Linked DNA regions of Salinarimonas sp.. The protein of the gene in region 2 interacts with the protein of the main gene of each other region in a pairwise test. Links are inferred from orthologs where the notes say so. Each region holds a gene or a part of one and is shown on either strand. Other genes may lie near its edges.

Region 1 (5,202 bases), 770 kb from region 2 along the record:
GGTCTGCATGTGCTCGTGCATCAGCATGGCGATGGAGTAGACCTCCTCGCCCGTGGCGCAGCCGGGCACCCAGACGCGCACCGTCTCGTCGGCGCCGCGGCCCTCGAAGAGCTTCGGGATCACGTCCTTCCGGAGCGACTCGAACGACTCGGCGTCGCGGAAGAAGGCCGTGACGTTGATCAGGAGGTCGCGGAAGAGCGCGGTCACCTCCTTCGAGTCGTCGCGCAGCCGGTCGACGTACGCCTCCGCCGTGGCGATGCCGAGCACCTGCATGCGCCGGTGCACGCGCCGCAGGAAGGTCTTCGGCTTGTAGCCGCCGAAATCGTGGCCGACCTGGTTGCGAAGGATGCCGCAGATCTCCTGCCGGATCGGCTCGAAGGCCGCGCGATTGCCCGACGGCGCCCCGGCGCCGGCCGGCTCCTCCTCGGCGACGTGGGCGAGCAGGTCGACGTCCTGCGCGAAGGCGACGAGCCGCGCGCCCATGTCCTCGACGGGCAGCGCGAGGTCGATGAAGCCGGCGGAGATCGCGGTCTCCGGCATGTCCGCGTGCTTCGGCGAGGTCCCGTCGGAGGCCTGCGCGACGGTGAGCCCGCCATGCTCCTTGATGGCCTTCACGCCGAGCGTGCCGTCGCCGTCGCCTCCGGAGAGCACGACGCCGACCGCGTACTCGCCCTGGTCCTTGGCGAGCGCGCTGAAGAAGACGTCGATGGGCTTGCGTTCGCGGTTGGAGGGGTCCTGACGAAGCACCTGCAGGCGCCCGTCCTCGATCCCGACGAGGTCGCCCGCGGCGAGGACGTGCACCGTGTCGGGCTCGACCCGCGCGCCGTCCGCGGCGAGACGGACCTCGAGCGGCGTGTAGCGCCGCAGGATCTCGTGGAGCAGGCTCTCGCGCTCGGGGTTGAGATGCGTGACGATGACGATGCCGAGACCGGGATCCGGCGGCAGTCCGCGGAAGAAGCCCTCCAGCGCCTCCACCCCGCCGGCCGACGCCCCGATACCCACGATGGGAATTCGCTTGCTCGTCGCGCTCTCGTCCGCCATGCGCCCTCCCGGGCGACGGATTGCCGCCCCCCTCGACATGTAAGGTCGGCGGTGCGCGCGGCGCAAGGCGTCGGCGTGAATGCGGCGTCGGCGACCGACATCGGTCGGTCGTTTCGCCTCACATCCCCCCGTCGCGTCCGAACCGCTCCCGTGCGGCGGCGAAGCGCAGGACGCGCTGGGCGCTCTCGACGGAGAGCTTCTCGAAGCTCTCGAAGGCGGCCTTCGTCAGCTCCATGGGCGGCGTGCGGCCGGCCTTCCTGGTCAGCATCAGCTTCAGCGTCGACCAGGTGAAGTCGACGGCGCGCACGACGAAGAGCAGGGCCTCGTAGTCCGGCGCGTGGTAGGCGTTCGCCACCATCTCGACCTGGATACCGCCGAGCTCGGCGATGGCCGCGAGCGCGTCCTCCACGCGGTTGCGGTTGATCCAGTCGACGACGTCGCGCTCCTCGAGCTTGCGGGTGCGCGCGCGGGCGCGGACGAAATCGACGGAACCGGCGAGGTCGGCCTTGGCGACGTCCGGGGCGTCGGTGTCGGCCATGTGGCGGGCGAGATCCTCGACGACCGAGTCGATGGCGCGCTGCATGCGCTGGCCGAGCTCGTCCTGGAGCGTTTCGCGCACCTTCTCGCGGGCGATCTCGACGAGGAGCGTCACCTGCTCGGGCGAGAGATGGCTGCGCGTCTCGAGCACCGCCTGCAGCTCGCCGTCGGCGCGGGCGCGCTCCAGCAGGGTCGTGAACCCGCGCGGCGAGAAGCGCGCGCCCTCGTTGTCGGCGACCGAGCGCACGACGGAGGTGTCGCCGCGATCGATCAGAACGTCGGTGAGGCGCTCGGAGAGGCTCACCCGACGCGACAGGGCGAGGAGGTGCGCCTGCCCCTTCCGCTCGGCGACGGCGACGAGATCGTCCTCCGACAGGCGCGGGCTGCGCGTCAGCACCGGCGCGGCCACCGCGCCGTCGTCGTCGAAGGCGAGGTCGCGTACGGCCCGGCGCGGGGCGAGCTCGTGGTCGGCGAGCCGCTCGGAGAGCTCGAGCCGGGCTCGGAACTCGAGATTTCGCGCCAGCCGCAGGATCACCTCGTCGAAGGCGCCGACATGGTCCTCGTCGAGCTCGGGCGCCTTCTCCAGGAACAGGTTCGTCACCTTGCGCAGCATGGCCGTGCGTCGGCGGGCGTCCGCGCCGGACACGATCTCGTCGATCTCCTCGATCACGCTGAGCAATGCCGTCATGCTGGGACCATCCTGCTCCTGTGGCGTAGGATTACGGCATAAAGTCCTTATGGAATTGTGAAATCGGCATCATGCCGGGAAAGGAGGCCGTCGTGCCGCGCTTGTTCGTCGGATTGGAGCTGCCGGAGACGGTGGTCGACGCCCTCGCCGGCTGCCGCGGCGGGCTCCCGGGAGCGCGCTGGCTCGAGCCGGAGAACTACCACGTCACCCTGCGCTTCATCGGCGACGTGGACGACATCGTGGCCGAGGACGTGTTCGCGCTCCTCGCCGAGGCGCGCGCCCGCGCGCCCGTTGAGGTCGTCCTCGACGGGCTCGGGTCCTTCGGGGGCGACAAGCCGCATGCGGTCTTCGCGAGCGTGCTGGCGACGGAGGCTCTCGTGTCGCTCCAGGAGGAGACGGAGCGGCTGGTGCGCCGCGCCGGGCTCGAGCCGGAGCGGCGCAAGTTCAAGCCGCACGTGACGCTGGGGCGCTTGAAGCACGTGCCGGCGCATGCGGTCGCGGAGTGGATCGCGGCGCGCGCGCCGTTCGAGCGGCTCGCCTTCACCGCCGAGCGCGTCGCGGTGTTCTCGGCGCGTGAGGGGACCGGCGGGGGGCCCTACGTGGTCGAGGCGGCCTATCCGCTGGGCTGAGCCGAGGGGCTTCGCTCGGCCTCCCAGCCCGGCACGTCGCGGGGCAGGCCCTGCCGGTCGGCGAAGGCGACGTAGTCGCGCGCGACGATCTCCTCGAAATGGCGGGCGTTGGCGATCGCCATGCGCCGGCCGCGGTCGAAGACCACGAGCGGCATGCCCGCCTGCACGGCCGAGCGGAGCACGTCCACGAGCCCGGTGCGCTTCCAGGCGAGCGGCCGGTCGGGGTCGACGAAGAGGACGAAGGCGTTCTCGATCGGGTCGCGGTGGAAATAGGCGCCGGCGTCGAGCGGATGCGGGATGCGCCGGCGGTTCGGGTGGTTCGTGCGATGCGCGGTCAGGTAGGCGCATTCGTAGGCGAGGCAGGTCTGCGGCCGCTCGGGCGCGCCGAAGATCCCGCAGCCGAGGCCTCCCGAGGCCTGGCCGGCGATGTGCCGGCAGGGCCGGTACATCGGCTTGTCGAGGGCGTGGATCTCGGGAAGCGAGCAGCAATAGGTGCAGCCGCGGCAAGGCGAGGCCGGGACGCCGAGCTTCGCCTTGCGTTTCGCCTCGCCCATGGGATCACGCTCCTCGACGGTGAATGCGAGGGCGCCGTACCCTCTCCTTCCCTGTAGGGGAAGGTGTCGCCGCGCGAAGCGCGGTGACGGATGGGGCGCGCGGAACGCGCGTTCGGCGAAGCCGAAATGGACGGGAGCGAACGTCGGCAGCCGGAGCCCTTCCGCTTCGCGGAACGCGTCGCGTTCGCGCCGCGCCCCATCCGTCTCGGCTTCGCCGAGCCACCTTCCCCTACAGGGAAGGATAGACGGCACGTCGCTCGTACACAGCCCCCGTCGTGGCACCCATCTCGGAGGGGAGCACGGTGGCTCGCCGAACCGAGAGACGCCACGAGCTCCCTCGATGAGCGAAGCGCCTCACGCGCCCTGCTTCACCGGCACGCCCTTCTCGGTGAAGAACTGCTGCAGCTCGCCCGACTGGAACATCTCGCGGGTGATGTCGCAGCCGCCGACGAACTCGCCCTTCACGTAGAGCTGCGGGATCGTCGGCCAGTTGGAATAGTCCTTGATGCCCTGGCGGACGCCCTCGTCGTCGAGCACGTTGACGCCCTTGTAGGGCACGCCGAGGTAGTTCAGGATCTGGACCACCTGGCCCGAGAACCCGCACATGGGAAACTGAGGCGTGCCCTTCATGAAGAGCACGACGTCGTTCGACTTCACTTCCGTGTCGATCGTCTCGTGGGCCGTGGACATGGCTCTCTCCTTGCTCCGGCGGTCAAGGCGCCGGACCTCGTATGGGTGCGAGACCCGGTTTCAAGTCTCGGCGGGAATCGTCGTCAGCGCCAGCGCGTGCAGCACGCCGCCCATGCGGCCCTGGAGAGCCGCGTAGACCATCTGGTGCTGCTGCACGCGGCTCTTGCCCTTGAAGGAGGCGGAGGTGACGGTCGCGGCGTAGTGGTCCCCATCGCCGGCGAGATCGCGGATCTCCACCGTGGCGTCCGGGATCGCCTCCTTGATCATGCGTTCGATCTCGCGCGCGTCCATCGGCATCGGAACGGGGCCTCCTCAGGCCGGCTCGGCCGCCATGTACGCCGGCAGCCAGGATTCGTGGGCGTCCTTCAACGACGTCACAGATATGGCCCGAGAGCCCGGCAGAATCAACGCGTCCCCGCCGGTCTCCCCGAGCCTCGCGGCGGAAACGCCCGCCGCGGCGGCGCGGGCGAGGAGCGCGTCGAGCCGGTCCGCCGGGACCGCGACGAGGTAGCGGCCCTGGTCCTCGCCGAAGAGCGCGGCGTGGGCGGGCAGCGGGCCCGACGCGCCTTCCGGCAGCGTCTCGATCGAAGCCCCGATCCCGCGGCCCATGCAGCACTCGGCCAGAGCCACCGCGAGGCCGCCGTCGGAGAGGTCGTGCACCGTATCGAGGACGCCCTCGGCGATCAGCCCGCGCACCAGCTCGCCCGCGCGGCGCTCCGCGGCGAGGTCCACCGGCGGCGGCGCGCCCTCCTCGCGGCCGCAGACGAGGGCGAGGTAGAGCGAGGCGCCGAGCCAGCCGTTCGTCTCGCCGAGCAGCACCACGGCGTCGCCGGCGCGCTTGAAGGCGATCGTCGCGTGAACCGCGCAATCGTCGAGCACGCCCACGCCGCCGATCGTGGGCGTCGGCAGGATGCCGCGCCCGTTGGTCTCGTTGTAGAGCGAGACGTTGCCCGACACGACGGGGAAGTCGAGCGCGCGGCAGGATTCGCCGATGCCCCGCAGGCAGCCGACGAGCTGGCCCATGTACCGGGGCCGCTCGGGATTGCCGAAATTCAGGTTGTCG
Region 2 (7,859 bases):
CGGTCGGCGAAGCAGCCGATCAGGCGCTGGAGCATGCCCGGCACGTTCTCGTGCACGTGGATGAAGCGCGTGCCGTGGGCGCGGCCCGGGAGCTGCGCCTGCGGGAAGTTCACGGCGCCCACCGTCGCGCCGACATCGGAATACTCGACGAGCTTGCGCGCCACCTCGACGCCGATGCGCTCCTGCGCCTCCACGGTCGAGCCGCCGACATGCGGGGTGAGGATGACGTTGTCGATGCCCTGGAGCGGGCTCTCGAAGCGCTCCTCGTTGGAGCCGGGCTCCTTCGGGAAGACGTCGATCGCCGCCCCGCGCAGGTGGCCGTCCTTCAGGGCCGCGGCGAGCGCCCCGAGATCGACCACGGTGCCGCGGGAATTGTTGATGAGGTAGGCGCCCGCCTTCATGGCGCGGATCTCGCGCTCGCCGATCATGCCGGCGGTCTCCGGCGTCTCGGGGACGTGGAGCGTCACCACGTCGGCGCATTCGAGGAGCTCCTGGAGCGTGTCGACGGGCTCGGTGTTGCCGTGGCGCAGCTTGTCGGTGCGGTCGTAGTAGATCACGCGCATCCCGTAGCTCTCGGCCAGCGTCGAGAGCTGCGAGCCGATATTGCCGTAGCCGACGATGCCGAGGCACTTGCCGCGCACCTCGTGGCTGTCCGCCGCCGACTTGTCCCAGCCGCCGCGATGGGCGGCGTCGGAGCGCGGCACGATCCGGCGCATCAGCATGACGATCTCGGCGAGCGTCAGCTCCGCCACCGAGCGCGTGTTCGAGAAGGGCGCGTTGAAGACCGGCACGCCCCGCCGGCGCGCCGCGTCGAGGTCGACCTGGTTGGTGCCCACCGAGAAGCAGCCGACCGCGACGAGACGGTCGGCGGCGGCGAAGACCTCCTCGGTCAGCTGCGTGCGCGAGCGGATGCCCAGGATGTGGACGCCCTGGAGCGCCTGCTTCAGCGCCTCGCCGTCGAGCGCGGTCTTGAGCCGGGTGATCGAGACGTAGCCCGCCGCCTCCATCAGCGCCACCGCGCTGTCGTTGACGTTCTCGAGGAGCAGGATCTTGATCTTGTCCTTGGACAGGGAGAGCGGGGCGGTCATCGGTCGGTCTCGGAGCGCGAGGGTCGGGGGGAATGCCCGACCGATGTCGCAGTCCTTCGACCTCGAATCAAGCCGCCCCCGCGCATGCGAGACCCCCGCGCATGGCTGGGCCGCGGCGAGCGGGACCGTCAGGCGTCGGCCTTGACGCTCTCGAAGAAGCCGTCGTTGGCGCAGAAGGAGGGCGCGTGCTCCGCGTGATCGTGCTCGGCGAGCCAGGAGCGGCAGGCGCCCTCGTGCTCGCAGCCGGCGCAGCGCCGCGCGGCGTGGGCGAGCGCGAGGCCGTGGCCTTCCGCTGCCAGCGCGTCGGGATCGACGTCGAGGCGCCGCATCATCTCCCCCATCAGCCGGGGACGGTTGGCGGCCTCGCGCAGACCCTCGATCATGCTCTTCATGGCGTCGTCTCCTGTGTGACGAGGCCGAGCATGGGGGGACGGGAGCGGGCGCGCCTTGATCGAGCGCAAGGTCGGGCGGATGGAGGACGGCGATGCGCACGGCTCGGGTGGCGACGCGGACGGCCGACGCTTTCCTTCCCTGTAGGGGAAGGTGTCGCGCCGCGAAGCGGCGTGACGGATGGGCGCGGCGCGCGAGCGACGCGTTCCGCGAAGCGGAAGCCGCCGGCGGCGTCCGGCTCGACCGTCGATTTCGGCTTCGCCGAACGCGCGTGCCGCGCGCCCCATCCGTCTCGGCTTCGCCGAGCCACCTTCCCCTACAGGGAAGGAGAAGGCTCGGCGCCCGCCGAGCAGCTCCGCGACGTCGCTCGTCCTCGGCTGCCGGCGGCGCGGAACGGTGTGTGAATCGGCTACGTCACGTCGTCACTGCGTCTCGATCTCCTTCACCGCGCGGGCGAGGAGGTCGAGCATCTGCTTGCGGATCTCGGCGTCGGGGACGTCCGCGGGCAGGTCGGCGCGGAGCTTGTCGTAGACGTCCTCGTCGCCGGGCTTCTTGAGGTCGGTGGAGACGACGTCGCGGGCGTAGGCGTCGGCGTCGGCGCCGGTCTTCCCGAGCTTCTCCGCCGCCCACAGGCCGATGAGCCGGTCGCGGCGGGACACCGCCTTGAAGCGGAGCTCCTCGTCGTGCGCGAACTTGTTCTCGAAGGCGGATTCGCGGTCGTCGAAGGTGGTCATGGTCCGATCCGGTGCGCGTGATGAGACTTGCGGGCGCGGGGCCCTCTCCCGGTCGGTATATCGCCCCCCGGCGGGGCGCGCCACCCGGCATCCTGCGTAGGAGCGCGCCCCGCGCGCGGACCCTGGCCGGGACGTGCGCGCCTCGCGTTCACCTCGGGATGAAAGGCGCGTTGTGCATCCCCATCTCTTCGGATAGGTTGCCCGCGAACGGGCGGCCCTCATCGCCGCTCGACCGATCCGTCACGCGTATTCTCCCCCCGGCGGATCGTTCGAGAGCCAGGAGCCTCAGGCCTACCCATGGACTTCAACAAACCACGGTACACGCCCATGAATCGCCGCCGTCGGATCTACGAGGGCAAGGCGAAGGTCCTGTTCGAAGGACCCGAGCCCGGGACGCTCATTCAGCACTTCAAGGACGACGCGACCGCCTTCAACGCCAAGAAGCACGAGGTGATCGACGGCAAGGGCGTGCTGAACAACCGCATCAGCGAGTTCGTCTTCAGCCACCTCAACGACATCGGCGTGCCGACGCATTTCATCCGTCGGCTGAACATGCGCGAGCAGCTGATCCGCGAGGTCGAGATCATCCCGCTCGAGGTCGTGGTGCGCAACGTCGCCGCCGGCTCGCTGGCCAAGCGCCTCGGGCTCGAGGAAGGCACGCAGCTGCCGCGCTCGATCATCGAGTTCTACTACAAGAACGACAAGCTCGACGACCCGATGGTGTCGGAGGAGCACATCACCGCCTTCGGCTGGGCGACGCCGCAGGAGATCGACGACATCATGGCGCTCGCCATCCGGGTGAACGACTTCCTGTCGGGGCTCTTCCTCGGCGTCGGCATCCGGCTCGTCGACTTCAAGATCGAGTGCGGGCGCCTTTGGGAGGGCGACCTGATGCGCATCGTCGTCGCCGACGAGATCTCCCCCGATTCGTGCCGGCTGTGGGACATGAAGTCCGCCGAGAAGCTCGACAAGGACCGCTTCCGCAAGGATCTCGGCGGCCTGATCGAGGCCTACACGGAAGTGGCGCGGCGGCTCGGCATCCTGTCGGAGACCGACGGCGTGCCGATGGGCGGCCCGCGGCTGGTGCAGTAGGGCTTCCCTGTCATCCCGGGCGCCGAACGGCGACCCGGGATCCATACCCGCCGCGGCCGGTGTCGCGGCCTTCAGGCCGCGTCGCTCGGCATCGACGCGCCGACCCTCGGAGCGCCGAGCGCGCGATGCGCGCTCGTGGCCGACGTCGCGGGTATGGGTCCCGGATCGGCTTCGCCGTCCGGGATGACAGCGCTTCCCCCCCCCGCAGCTCACGCTCCCGGCGCCTCCGCCTTGATCGCGAGCGCGTGCAGGCCGCGGGCGAACGCCTCGGCGAGCGCGGCGTTCACCAGACGGTGACGCTCGACCCGGCTCTTGCCGGCGAAGGCGTCGGAGACCACCTCTATCCTGAAATGGGTCTCGCCCCCCTCGCGCCAGCCGGCATGGCCGGCGTGGAGGTGGGATTCGTCGACGACGGAGAGGCGGCTCGGGGCGAAGGCCTCAGCGAGCCGCGTCTCGATCAGCGCCTTCATGCCGGGTTCTTCGCCGGTTGCGGGGTCGGTGCTCACGGTTCGTCGTCCTCGTCGTTCGGGAAACCGGTTCTCTGCGTCGCCGCGACGCGTCGTCTCGTCAAGGGCTCGATGGCCCCCTCACGCGGTTCTTTGCCCTTGCCCGCGCGCGGTCATGGCTCATAATCACGGGATCATGGACTTGAACTCGCCCCTGTTCGACCGAATCCGCATCAAGCCGAAGGCCGCCGAGGACGCCAAGCCCACGGACGCGCCGGGCTGCGAGCATCCGGGCTGCACGGGCCAGGGCCTCTACCGCGCGCCCAAGGGCCGGGGGCAGGAGGGCAAGTACTGGCGCTTCTGCATGGACCACGTGCGCGCGTACAACGCGTCGTACAACTATTTCAAGGACATGCCGGAGGAGGCCGTCGCCGCCTACCAGAAGGACTCGATCATCGGCCATCGGCCGACCTGGTCGATGGGCGCCAACGGCGACGCCCGCCAGCGGGCGGCCAAGGGGGCCCGGGCCGGCTTCGCGCGGGACTGGGCCTATCACGACCCGTTCGACGTCCTGCGCGACAACGGCGTCGGCCAGACGCAGCGCGCGCCGGAGCCGCCGAAGAAGCGCTATTCCGGCCCGGTGCGCCAGGCCTTCGACGTGCTCGGCCTCGAGGAGGGCGCGGACGCCGCCACGATCAAGGCGGCCTACAAGGCGCTGGTGAAGCGTTTCCACCCCGACGCGCATGGCGGCGACCGCTCCTACGAGGAGCGCCTGCGCGACATCATCCGCGCCCACGACACGCTCAAGGCCGCCGGCCTGTGCTAGGAGGCGCATCGAGACCCTTTCGGCGCACACGCGTCACACATGGCCCCGGCGTTGCAAGGCGCGACGGCGGGGCGTAACCAGGGCCGCGAGCGCGCGGGGGGTGCGGAAGGCCGCGCCGGCGCGAGACGGGTCCGCGAGGAAGAGGCGTTCATGCAGGCGAAGACCGACAAAGCAGCCGAGACGATGACCGGCACCCCGGACCTGAAGCTGTCCGTGCGCCAGACCTTCGGCATCGACAGCGACCTGGAGGTTCCGGCCTTCTCGCAGGGCGAGGAGCACGTGCCGGAGCTGGATCCGGACTACATCTTCGACCGCGAGACCACGCTCGCCATCATCGCGGGCTTCGCCTTCAACCGCCGCGTGATGGTGACGGGCTATCACGGCACCGGCAAGTCGACCCATATCGAGCAGGTCGCGGCCCGGCTGAACTGGCCCTGCGTGCGCGTCAACCTCGACAGCCACGTCTCCCGCATCGATCTCGTCGGCAAGGACGCGATCGTGCTCAAGGAGGGCAAGCAGATCACGGAGTTCCGGGACGGCATCCTGCCCTGGGCCTACCAGCACAACGTCGCCCTCGTCTTCGACGAGTACGACGCCGGGCGCCCGGACGTGATGTTCGTGATCCAGCGCGTGCTCGAGAGCTCGGGCCGCCTGACGCTGCTCGACCAGAGCCGCGTCATCCGGCCGCATCCGTCGTTCCGCCTGTTCGCGACCGCCAACACGATCGGGCTCGGCGACACGTCGGGGCTCTATCACGGCACCCAGCAGATCAACCAGGCGCAGATGGACCGCTGGTCCATCGTCACCACGCTGAACTATCTCGAGCACGACCGCGAGGTCGAGATCGTGCTCTCGAAGGTGAAGTCCTGGCAGGGCACGGACCAGGGCCGCGACACCGTCAACAAGATGGTGCGCGTCGCCGACCTCACCCGCAACGCTTTCGTCAACGGCGATCTCTCGACCGTGATGAGCCCGCGCACGGTGATCACCTGGGCGGAGAACGCCTCGATCTTCGGCGATGTCGGCTTCGCCTTCCGGCTCACCTTCCTCAACAAGTGCGACGAGCTCGAGCGCAACCTGGTCGCCGAGTTCTACCAGCGCTCGTTCGGCAAGGAGCTGCCGGAGAGCGCGGCCAACGTCGTGCTCACCTGAGGCGATCGCGAGACCAGAGATTCCAGGGACCGGAATGGCCATCTCCAACCGCAAGCCCGGCGAGAAGAAGGAAGCGCCCAACGAGGGCATCAAGCGCTCGGTGGCCGCCTGCCTGCGCGCCATCGCCCGCCAGCCCGAGCTCGAGGTGACCTACGCCTCGGACCGGCCGCTGCTGACCTCCGACCGGGCGCGCCTGCCCGAGCCGCCGCGCAAGGCGTCCTCGCAGGACGTCGCCGTGATGCGCGGGCACGCGGATTCGATGGCGCTGCGCCTCGCCTGCCACGACGCCGCCATGCACCGGCGCCTCACGCCCGAGGGCGCGGCGGCGCGCGCCGTGTTCGACGCGGTGGAGCAGGCGCGGGTGGAATCCATCGGCTCGCGGCGGATGGAGGGCGTCGCCGACAATCTCGACGCCATGCTGGAGGACCGCTACCACCGCGGCGGCAAGTACGAGGAGATCACCGACCGCGCCGACGCGCCCATCGAGGACGCGATCGCGCTGATGGTCCGCGAGCGCCTCACCGGCCGCAAGCCGCCGCACGCCGCCGAGAAGATCGTCGACCTCTGGCGCGACCACATCGAGGGCAAGGCGGGCCAGGATCTCGACCAGCTCCTCTCCACCATCGAGAACCAGCGCGGCTTCGCCCGCGCGGTGCGCGACCTCCTCGTCTCCCTCGACATGGTCGAGCAGAGCGAGATGGAGCCCGAGGAGAGCGAGGAGGAAGAGGAGCAGGAGGGCGAGGACCAGTCCGACGAGAGCCAGGAGGGCGAGACCGAGGAGGACGCGCAGGGCGAGCGCGCCGAGATCGAGATCACCGACGAATCGGCCGAGGACATGGAGGACGGCTCCCAGGAGGCCTCCGACGGCCCCTCCGGCGAGATGCCCGAGGACGCGGAGGAGGCCGACAGCGAGGAGGCGAACGAGAGCTGGCGCCCGCCGCCGCCGCGCGCCAACGAGCCGCGCATGCCGGACTACAAGGCCTACACGACGAAGTTCGACGAGATCGTGCACGCCGAGGACCTGTGCGAGGCGGAGGAGCTCACGCGCCTGCGGGCCTATCTCGACAAGCAGCTGTCGAACCTCCAGGGCGTCGTCGGGCGCCTCGCCAACCGCCTGCAGCGCCGGCTCCTCGCTCAGCAGAACCGCTCCTGGCTGTTCGACATCGAGGAGGGCATCCTCGATCCGGCGCGCCTGCCGCGGGTGATCATGGACCCGATGACGCCGCTCTCCTTCAAGCAGGAGAAGGACACGGAATTCCGCGACACGGTGGTGACGCTGCTCCTCGACAATTCGGGCTCGATGCGCGGGCGGCCGATCACGGTCGCCGCCACCTGCGCGGACATCCTGGCGCGCACGCTGGAGCGCTGCGGGGTGAAGGTCGAGATCCTCGGCTTCACCACGCGCGCCTGGAAGGGCGGGCAGTCCCGCGAGCAATGGCTCGGGGCCGGCAAGCCGCAGAATCCGGGCCGGCTCAACGATCTGCGCCACATCGTCTACAAGTCCGCCGACGAGCCCTGGCGGCGCGCCCGGCGCAATCTCGGCCTGATGATGCGCGAGGGCCTGCTCAAGGAGAACATCGACGGCGAGGCGCTCGACTGGGCGCACAAGCGCCTGCTCGGCCGTCCCGAGCAGCGGCGCATCCTGATGGTGATCTCCGACGGCGCGCCGGTGGACGATTCGACGCTCTCGGTGAACCCCGGCAACTATCTCGAGAAGCACCTGCGCTCCGTGATCGAGGAGATCGAGACGCGCTCGCCGGTCGAGATCATCGCCATCGGCATCGGCCACGACGTGACGCGCTACTATCGCCGCGCCGTGACCATCGTCGACGCCGAGGAGCTCGGCGGCGTGATGACGGAGAAGCTCGCCGAGCTGTTCGAGGACACCGGCGCCGCGCCCGCCGCGCCGGCGCCGCGCCGGGCCGCCGGCGGTCGCCGGGGCCTGCATTGAGGCTCACCCGGCGCGCGCTCCTCGGGGGCGCCGTCACGGCCGCCGTCGGGGCGCTCGCCCCGGCGCCGCGGGCGCGAGCCGATCTGCCCGGCCCGCTGCCGCTCTCGATCCGCACCTACGAGATCGCGCATCTGGGGCCCCGGGGCCTCGTCGATGGTCTCTACGGCCGGCTGCGCTACC
Region 3 (5,302 bases), 3.7 Mb from region 2 along the record:
CCGGCGCGACGACCGATCAGGTTTCCGGCGGCGTCGAGGCGCGGCTCGAGGCCGGCCTCGCGCATGCGCGCCTCGAGAAAGGCGCGGCCCTCCAGGAAGATCGGCGTGAAGGCCCGGCGCGTCCACGGCCGGTCCGGCTCGGTGATCGCGGCGAGGCCGTCGATGTCGGCGGCGAGGCGGGCGGGGTCGACCGGGAGATTGGCTCTCATGCTCTGTCTTCTGCGAGGATGTGGGTGAGGGGCGGGCGCACGAAGCGCCCGCGCCCGGGATCGGCGACGTGCGTCCCGTCGAACACCTGCGCGCCGCGCGACCAGGTGGCGGCGACGCGGTAGGGGAAGGTCATCCCGTCGTAGGGCGACCAGCCGATCACGTTGTGGCCGGTCTTCGACGCGTCGAACGTGATCGGCTCGGGGGTGAGGACGCAGATGTCCGCGTCGCGGCCGGGGGTGAGGGCGCCCTTGACGTGGTCGATGCGGAAATGCCGCGCCGGGTTCGCCGCCATCAGCCGCGCCGCCCAGGTGAGCGGCACGCCGCGCTTCACGGCGCCCGCGACGAAGGCCATCACCAGCGCCTCCAGCCCCGGTACGCCGGACGCGTTGTCGAACATGTTCGCGTGGCTCTTGCGGTCGAGCGACCAGGAGACGTGGTCGGTCGAGACCAGCCAGACGTTCCCCGCCGCGACCTGCCGCCAGAGGCCCTCGCGCTCGGCGGCGGAGCGGATCGGCGGGTTGGCCTTGCCCCGCCCGCCGAGGCGGGGCATGTCCTCTTCCTCGGCGAGCACGAGATAGTGGATCAGGCACTCGGCGGTGGCGGCGAAGCCCTGTGCGCGGTAGCTCGCCGCGAGCTCGTAGCCGCGGGCGAGCGAGCAGTGCACTACGTGCGCCGGGCAGCCGGTGGCGACGCCGGTCTCGTAGATCTGCGCCATGGCGAGGAGCTCGGTCAGCGGCGGGCGCGAGAGGCCGTGGGCCCGCCAGTCGGTGATGCCCGCCGCCTGCGTGCGCGCGATGCCGGCGCGCACCGATTCGTCGTCCTCGTTGTGCACGCCGGCCGCGAGCCCGGTCTTCGCCACGGCCGCGAAGCAGTCGGCGAGGAGCGGCGGGTCGATCCGGGGAAAGCGCGTCGGGTGGGTGCCGAAGGTCGAGAACTTGAAGGCGCATACGCCGGCCTCGACCTGCTCGGGGATGCGGTAGACGCCCTCCTCCGGGTCGATCGTGCCGTAGAGGGCGAAATCGACCCGCGCCTGCGCCTCGGCGTTCGCCGCCTTCGCCGCCACCTGCGCCGCCTTGTTGACCACCGCGCCCTCGTCGTAGGGCATGTCGACGAGCGTGGTGACGCCCCCCGCCGCGGCGGTGCGCGTCGACCAGACGAAGTCCTCCTGGCCCTTCTGCGACAGCGAATGCGTCTGCGCGTCGATGGCCCCGGGCAGGATCAGCGCCCGGCCCAGCGCATGCGTCTCGCGCCCGGCGGGCGGGACGCCCTCCCCGATCGCGGCGATGGTCTCGCCCCGCACGGCGACCCAGCCGGTCTCCAGCACGCGATGCGGCAGGACGACGATGCCGGAGAGGACGAGATCGAAGTCGGACATGGCTGCTCTGGCCCCTTTCAGAAGGTCTCGTCACGCGTCATGCGGGCCGCCACGGGCTCCCCTCTCCACGAGGGAGAGGGGAGCCTGCCGCGCGTCGGGATCGACGTCCTCACCCTCATGCGAACCGCCCCATCCGCCGCGCCAGCGCGCGCTCGACCCACAGGAAGGCGTCGTAGATCAAGACCGCGAGCGCGCCGACCACGAGGCCGCCCTGCAGGATGAACGCGACGTTGTTCGTCAGCAAGCCGGCGATGATCACCTCGCCGAGCGTCGAGGCCGCCACCGTCGAGCCGATCGTCGCGGTGGCGAGCGCGATCACGGTGGAGAGGCGGATGCCGGCGAGAATGACGGGGAGGGCGAGCGGCAATTCCACCTGCACGAGCCGCTGCCGGCCGGTCATGCCCATGCCGCGGGCGGCGTCGCGCACGGTGGGCTGGAGCGTGGTCAGCCCGGTGAGCGCGTTCTCGAAGATCGGCAGGAGGCCGTAGAGGAAGAGCGCGACGAAGGTCGGCGCCGCGCCGAAGCCGAGCGCCGGCACGGCGAGCGCCAGCACGGCGATGGGCGGGAAGGTCTGGCCGATATTCGCGATCGAGCGCGAGAGCGGCAGGAATTCCGCGCCGAAGGGGCGCGTCACCACCACAGCGAGACCGACCGCGACGAGCGTCGCCGCCACCGTCGCCGCGACGACGAGGGCGAGGTGGTTGGCCGCCAGCGCCAGCATGTCGGCCTGAAGGTAGATCGGCGGCGCGCCGCGCTCGGTGAGCGGCGCGAAGACCGGCGTGAAGGCCTCCGGCGCGATCAGGAAGGCGAGGAGAAGGACGAGCGCCACGGCCCGCAGGACGAGCCCGGCTCTCATGACGGCCTCGCGGCGCGTCGCGTGAGGCTGGACAGCGTGACGCGCCCGACGACCGCCCCGTCCTGCTCCACCGGCGCGGCCTCGCGGCCCGACCAGAGCAGCTCCGCATAGGCGTCGCGCGCCGACAGCGCGGCCGGCACGGGCGCGCCGGGCGCCTCGCCCTCCTCGACGAGATCGCCCACATGGGCGAGGGACAGGAGCCGGAAGGGTCGCTCCGCCGCGCCGATCAGCTCCTTCACGAACGGCGTCGCGGGCTTCGCGATGATCTCGGCGGGCGGCGCGTATTGCAGGAGCCGCCCCTCGTCCATCACGGCGATGCAGGAGCCCAGGCGGATCGCCTCCTCCATGTCGTGGGTGACGAGCACGATCGTCGTGCCGAAGCGCTTCTGGATGCCGAGGAGATCCTCCTGCGCCTTGGCGCGGATGATCGGGTCGAGCGCGCCGAAGGGCTCGTCCATCAGGAGGATGTTCGGCTCGGCCGCGAGCGCCCGGGCGACGCCGATGCGCTGCTGCTGGCCGCCGGAGAGCTCGTGCGGCATGCGCTCGCGGAAGGCCTCCGGCTCGAGCTGGAACAGGTCGAGCAGCTCGTCGACGCGGTGGGCGATGCGCTTCTTCTCCCAGCCGAGCAGGCTCGGCACGGTGCCGATGTTCTGCGCCACCGTGCGGTGGGGGAACAGGCCGTGGCCCTGGATGGCGTAGCCGATGCGGCGGCGCAGCTCGTAGGCGGGGAGGGCATGGTTGTCCTCCCCGTCGATACGCACCGCGCCCGAGGTCGGCTCCACCAGGCGGTTGATCATCCGCATCAGGGTGGTCTTGCCCGAGCCCGAGGTGCCGACGATCACGGCGATGGTGCCGGACGGCACGGTCAGCGAGACCCGGTCGACGACGGTCGCCGTGCCATAGACCTTGGTGACGGTGTCGATCTCGATCATCCGCGCGCCTCCCTCACGCCGGGGCGTTCGCTCAGCTCGATCAGCGCGTCGAGGACCACCGCCGCGCCAACGGCCAGCGCCACCGTCGGGACGGCGCCGAGCAGCACCAGGTCCATCGCCGTCTGGCCGATCCCCTGGAAGACGAAGACGCCGAAGCCGCCGCCGCCGATGAGCGCCGCGATGGTGGCGAGCCCGATGTTCTGCACGAGCACGATGCGGATGCCGGTGAGGATCACCGGAAAGGCGAGGGGGAATTCCACCTGCGCCAGCCGCTGGCCCGCGGTCATGCCCATCCCGGCGGCCGCATCGACGGTCTGGCGCGGCACCCCGTCGAGGCCGACGACCGTGTTCGAGACGACGGGGAGCAGCGAATAGGCGTAGAGCGCGACGAGCGCCGGCGCCGCGCCGATGCCGGCGATGCCCAGCGCGGAGGCGCCCGGCACGTTCGCCGCGATCCAGGCCATGGGCGCGATGAGGAGCCCGAACAGCGCGATGGAGGGGATGGTCTGGACGATGTTGAGCCCGTTCAGCACCGGCGCGCGCAGCCGCCGCGAGCGATAGCAGGCGACGCCGATCGGGATGCCGGTCGCGGTGGCTGCAGCGAGCGAGCCGAAGGCGAGGAGCACGTGGGTGCCGGCCTCGCGCCAGAAGGCGTCGGCGCGGGTCGCGTATTCCTTCAGCATCGAGAGGTCGTCCCACAGGCCCGAGAGGAGGATCGCGCCGATCACGCCGGCGACGGCGGCGAGCCCGACGAGCCGCTTCACCGGCGAGAGCGAGAGCCGCGAGAGCGCGTCCGCCGCCATCAGCGCGAAGGCGAAGACCAGCACCCAGAAGCCGGAGCCGGGCGAGACCCGGGCGAAGGTGTTCCCCTCCGGCGTCAGGAACGAGCCGGCGAGCCCGATGGCGACGAGGAGCGCGACGAGCGCGACGAGGCTCGCCGAGAGCCGCCAGCGGATCGGCGTGCGAACGAGCGCGATCGCGCCGGCGGCGGCGAGGAGGGCGAGCAGCGTCCAGCCCGGCAGCGCCGGCAGCGCCTCCAGGATCCCGCGGGCCTCGCCGAGCACGATCCGGTTGGCGCGGAAGGTCGCGAAAGGCAGAGCCAGGGCGCCGCCGGCGACGAGGGCGGCGAGGAGCACCCCGAGCTTGTCGAGCGCGACCCGCGCCCGCGGCGCGACGGCGGCCTCTGTCCCGCTGGCCATGCGCGTCTCCTCCGTTCGATCCCGCGCCGCCCGCCATCTCCCCGCAGGGGAGGTGGGCCGCGAAGCGGCCCGGAGGGGCGGGCGCGTCAGGGCGCGTGAGGTGCGCCATCCCCACCCGCCGGCTCTGCGAGCCGTCGACCTCCCCTGCGGGGAGGTGTCGGGCTTCGCCTCACTGCAGGAAGCCCTCGCGGATGAGGAAGTCCTGCGCGACGCCGCTCGCGGCCTCGCCGCCGACCTGGACGCGACCGTTGAGCTCCTGGAGCGTCTCGAGCGTGAGCTTCTCGAAGACCGGGTTCAGGATCTCCGGGATCTGCGGATGGGTCTCGAGCACCGCGGCGCGCACCAGCGGAGCGGGCGCGTAGACCGGCTGGACGCCCTGGTCGTCCTCCATGACGACGAGCCCGGAAGGCTCGATGCCGCCGTCGGTGCCGTAGACCATGGCGGCGTTCGCCCCCGAGGTCTGCCGCGCCGCGGCCGCGATCGTCGCCGCCGTGTCGCCGCCCGACAGCGTGATCAGCTGGTCGGGGGAGAGCTCGAAGCCGTAGGTCTCCTGGAAGGCCGGCAGCGCGGCCGGGGAGTTCACGAACTCGGCGGAGGCCGCGAGCACGATCTCGCCGCCGCCGGAGACGTACTCCCCGAAATCGCTCATCGTCTCGAGGCCGTGCTCCGCGGCGAGGTCGGCGCGCACCGCGATGGCCCAGGTGTTGTTGGCCGGGGCGGGCTCGAGCCA

Evidence for each region. The genes of interacting proteins can lie anywhere in the genome.
Region 1: the proteins of ABL310_RS17630 (region 2) and grxD interact in binary tests that used the Escherichia coli proteins (3 or more experiments, as listed by UniProt). The link is inferred for Salinarimonas sp. from one-to-one orthologs.
Region 3: the proteins of ABL310_RS17630 (region 2) and ABL310_RS00325 interact in binary tests that used the Escherichia coli proteins (3 or more experiments, as listed by UniProt). The link is inferred for Salinarimonas sp. from one-to-one orthologs.

The regions. Positions count from the first base shown.
Region 1 is NZ_CP157794.1:4,564,610-4,569,811, forward strand. The notes cover bases 2,472-5,202. They hold grxD (Grx4 family monothiol glutaredoxin), read right to left. Parts: upstream 4,140-5,202; coding sequence 3,804-4,139; downstream 2,472-3,803. Other genes in these bases: thpR (RNA 2',3'-cyclic phosphodiesterase), read left to right, coding at 2,472-2,895; ABL310_RS21155 (hypothetical protein), read right to left, coding at 2,880-3,449; ABL310_RS21165 (BolA family transcriptional regulator), read right to left, coding at 4,200-4,436; purL (phosphoribosylformylglycinamidine synthase subunit PurL), read right to left, coding at 4,452-5,202. Outside these bases: ABL310_RS21145 (DUF2336 domain-containing protein), read right to left, coding at 1,160-2,266; more of thpR, read left to right, coding at 2,359-2,471. UniProt on the Escherichia coli protein: Monothiol glutaredoxin involved in the biogenesis of iron-sulfur clusters.
Region 2 is NZ_CP157794.1:3,797,854-3,805,712, reverse strand. The notes cover bases 2,145-5,061. They hold ABL310_RS17630 (BolA family protein), read right to left. Parts: upstream 3,775-5,061; coding sequence 3,514-3,774; downstream 2,145-3,513. Other genes in these bases: cobS (cobaltochelatase subunit CobS), read left to right, coding at 4,727-5,061; ABL310_RS17625 (J domain-containing protein), read left to right, coding at 3,947-4,576; purC (phosphoribosylaminoimidazolesuccinocarboxamide synthase), read left to right, coding at 2,510-3,304; ABL310_RS17640 (DUF1476 domain-containing protein), read right to left, coding at 2,145-2,212. Outside these bases: serA (phosphoglycerate dehydrogenase), read right to left, coding at 1-1,088; ABL310_RS17645 (DUF6455 family protein), read right to left, coding at 1,217-1,480; more of ABL310_RS17640, read right to left, coding at 1,901-2,144; more of cobS, read left to right, coding at 5,062-5,728; cobaltochelatase subunit CobT, read left to right, coding at 5,763-7,679; ABL310_RS17610 (esterase-like activity of phytase family protein), read left to right, coding at 7,676-7,859. UniProt on the Escherichia coli protein: Transcriptional regulator that plays an important role in general stress response. Has many effects on cell morphology, cell growth and cell division. Acts by regulating the transcription of many genes, including dacA (PBP-5), dacC (PBP-6), ampC and mreB.
Region 3 is NZ_CP157794.1:72,577-77,878, forward strand. The notes cover bases 2,472-5,302. They hold ABL310_RS00325 (ABC transporter permease), read right to left. Parts: upstream 4,573-5,302; coding sequence 3,370-4,572; downstream 2,472-3,369. Other genes in these bases: ABL310_RS00320 (ABC transporter ATP-binding protein), read right to left, coding at 2,472-3,373; ABL310_RS00330 (ABC transporter substrate-binding protein), read right to left, coding at 4,742-5,302. In the rest of the region: ABL310_RS00305 (Zn-dependent hydrolase), read right to left, coding at 1-209; ABL310_RS00310 (amidohydrolase family protein), read right to left, coding at 206-1,585; ABL310_RS00315 (ABC transporter permease), read right to left, coding at 1,701-2,441; more of ABL310_RS00320, read right to left, coding at 2,438-2,471.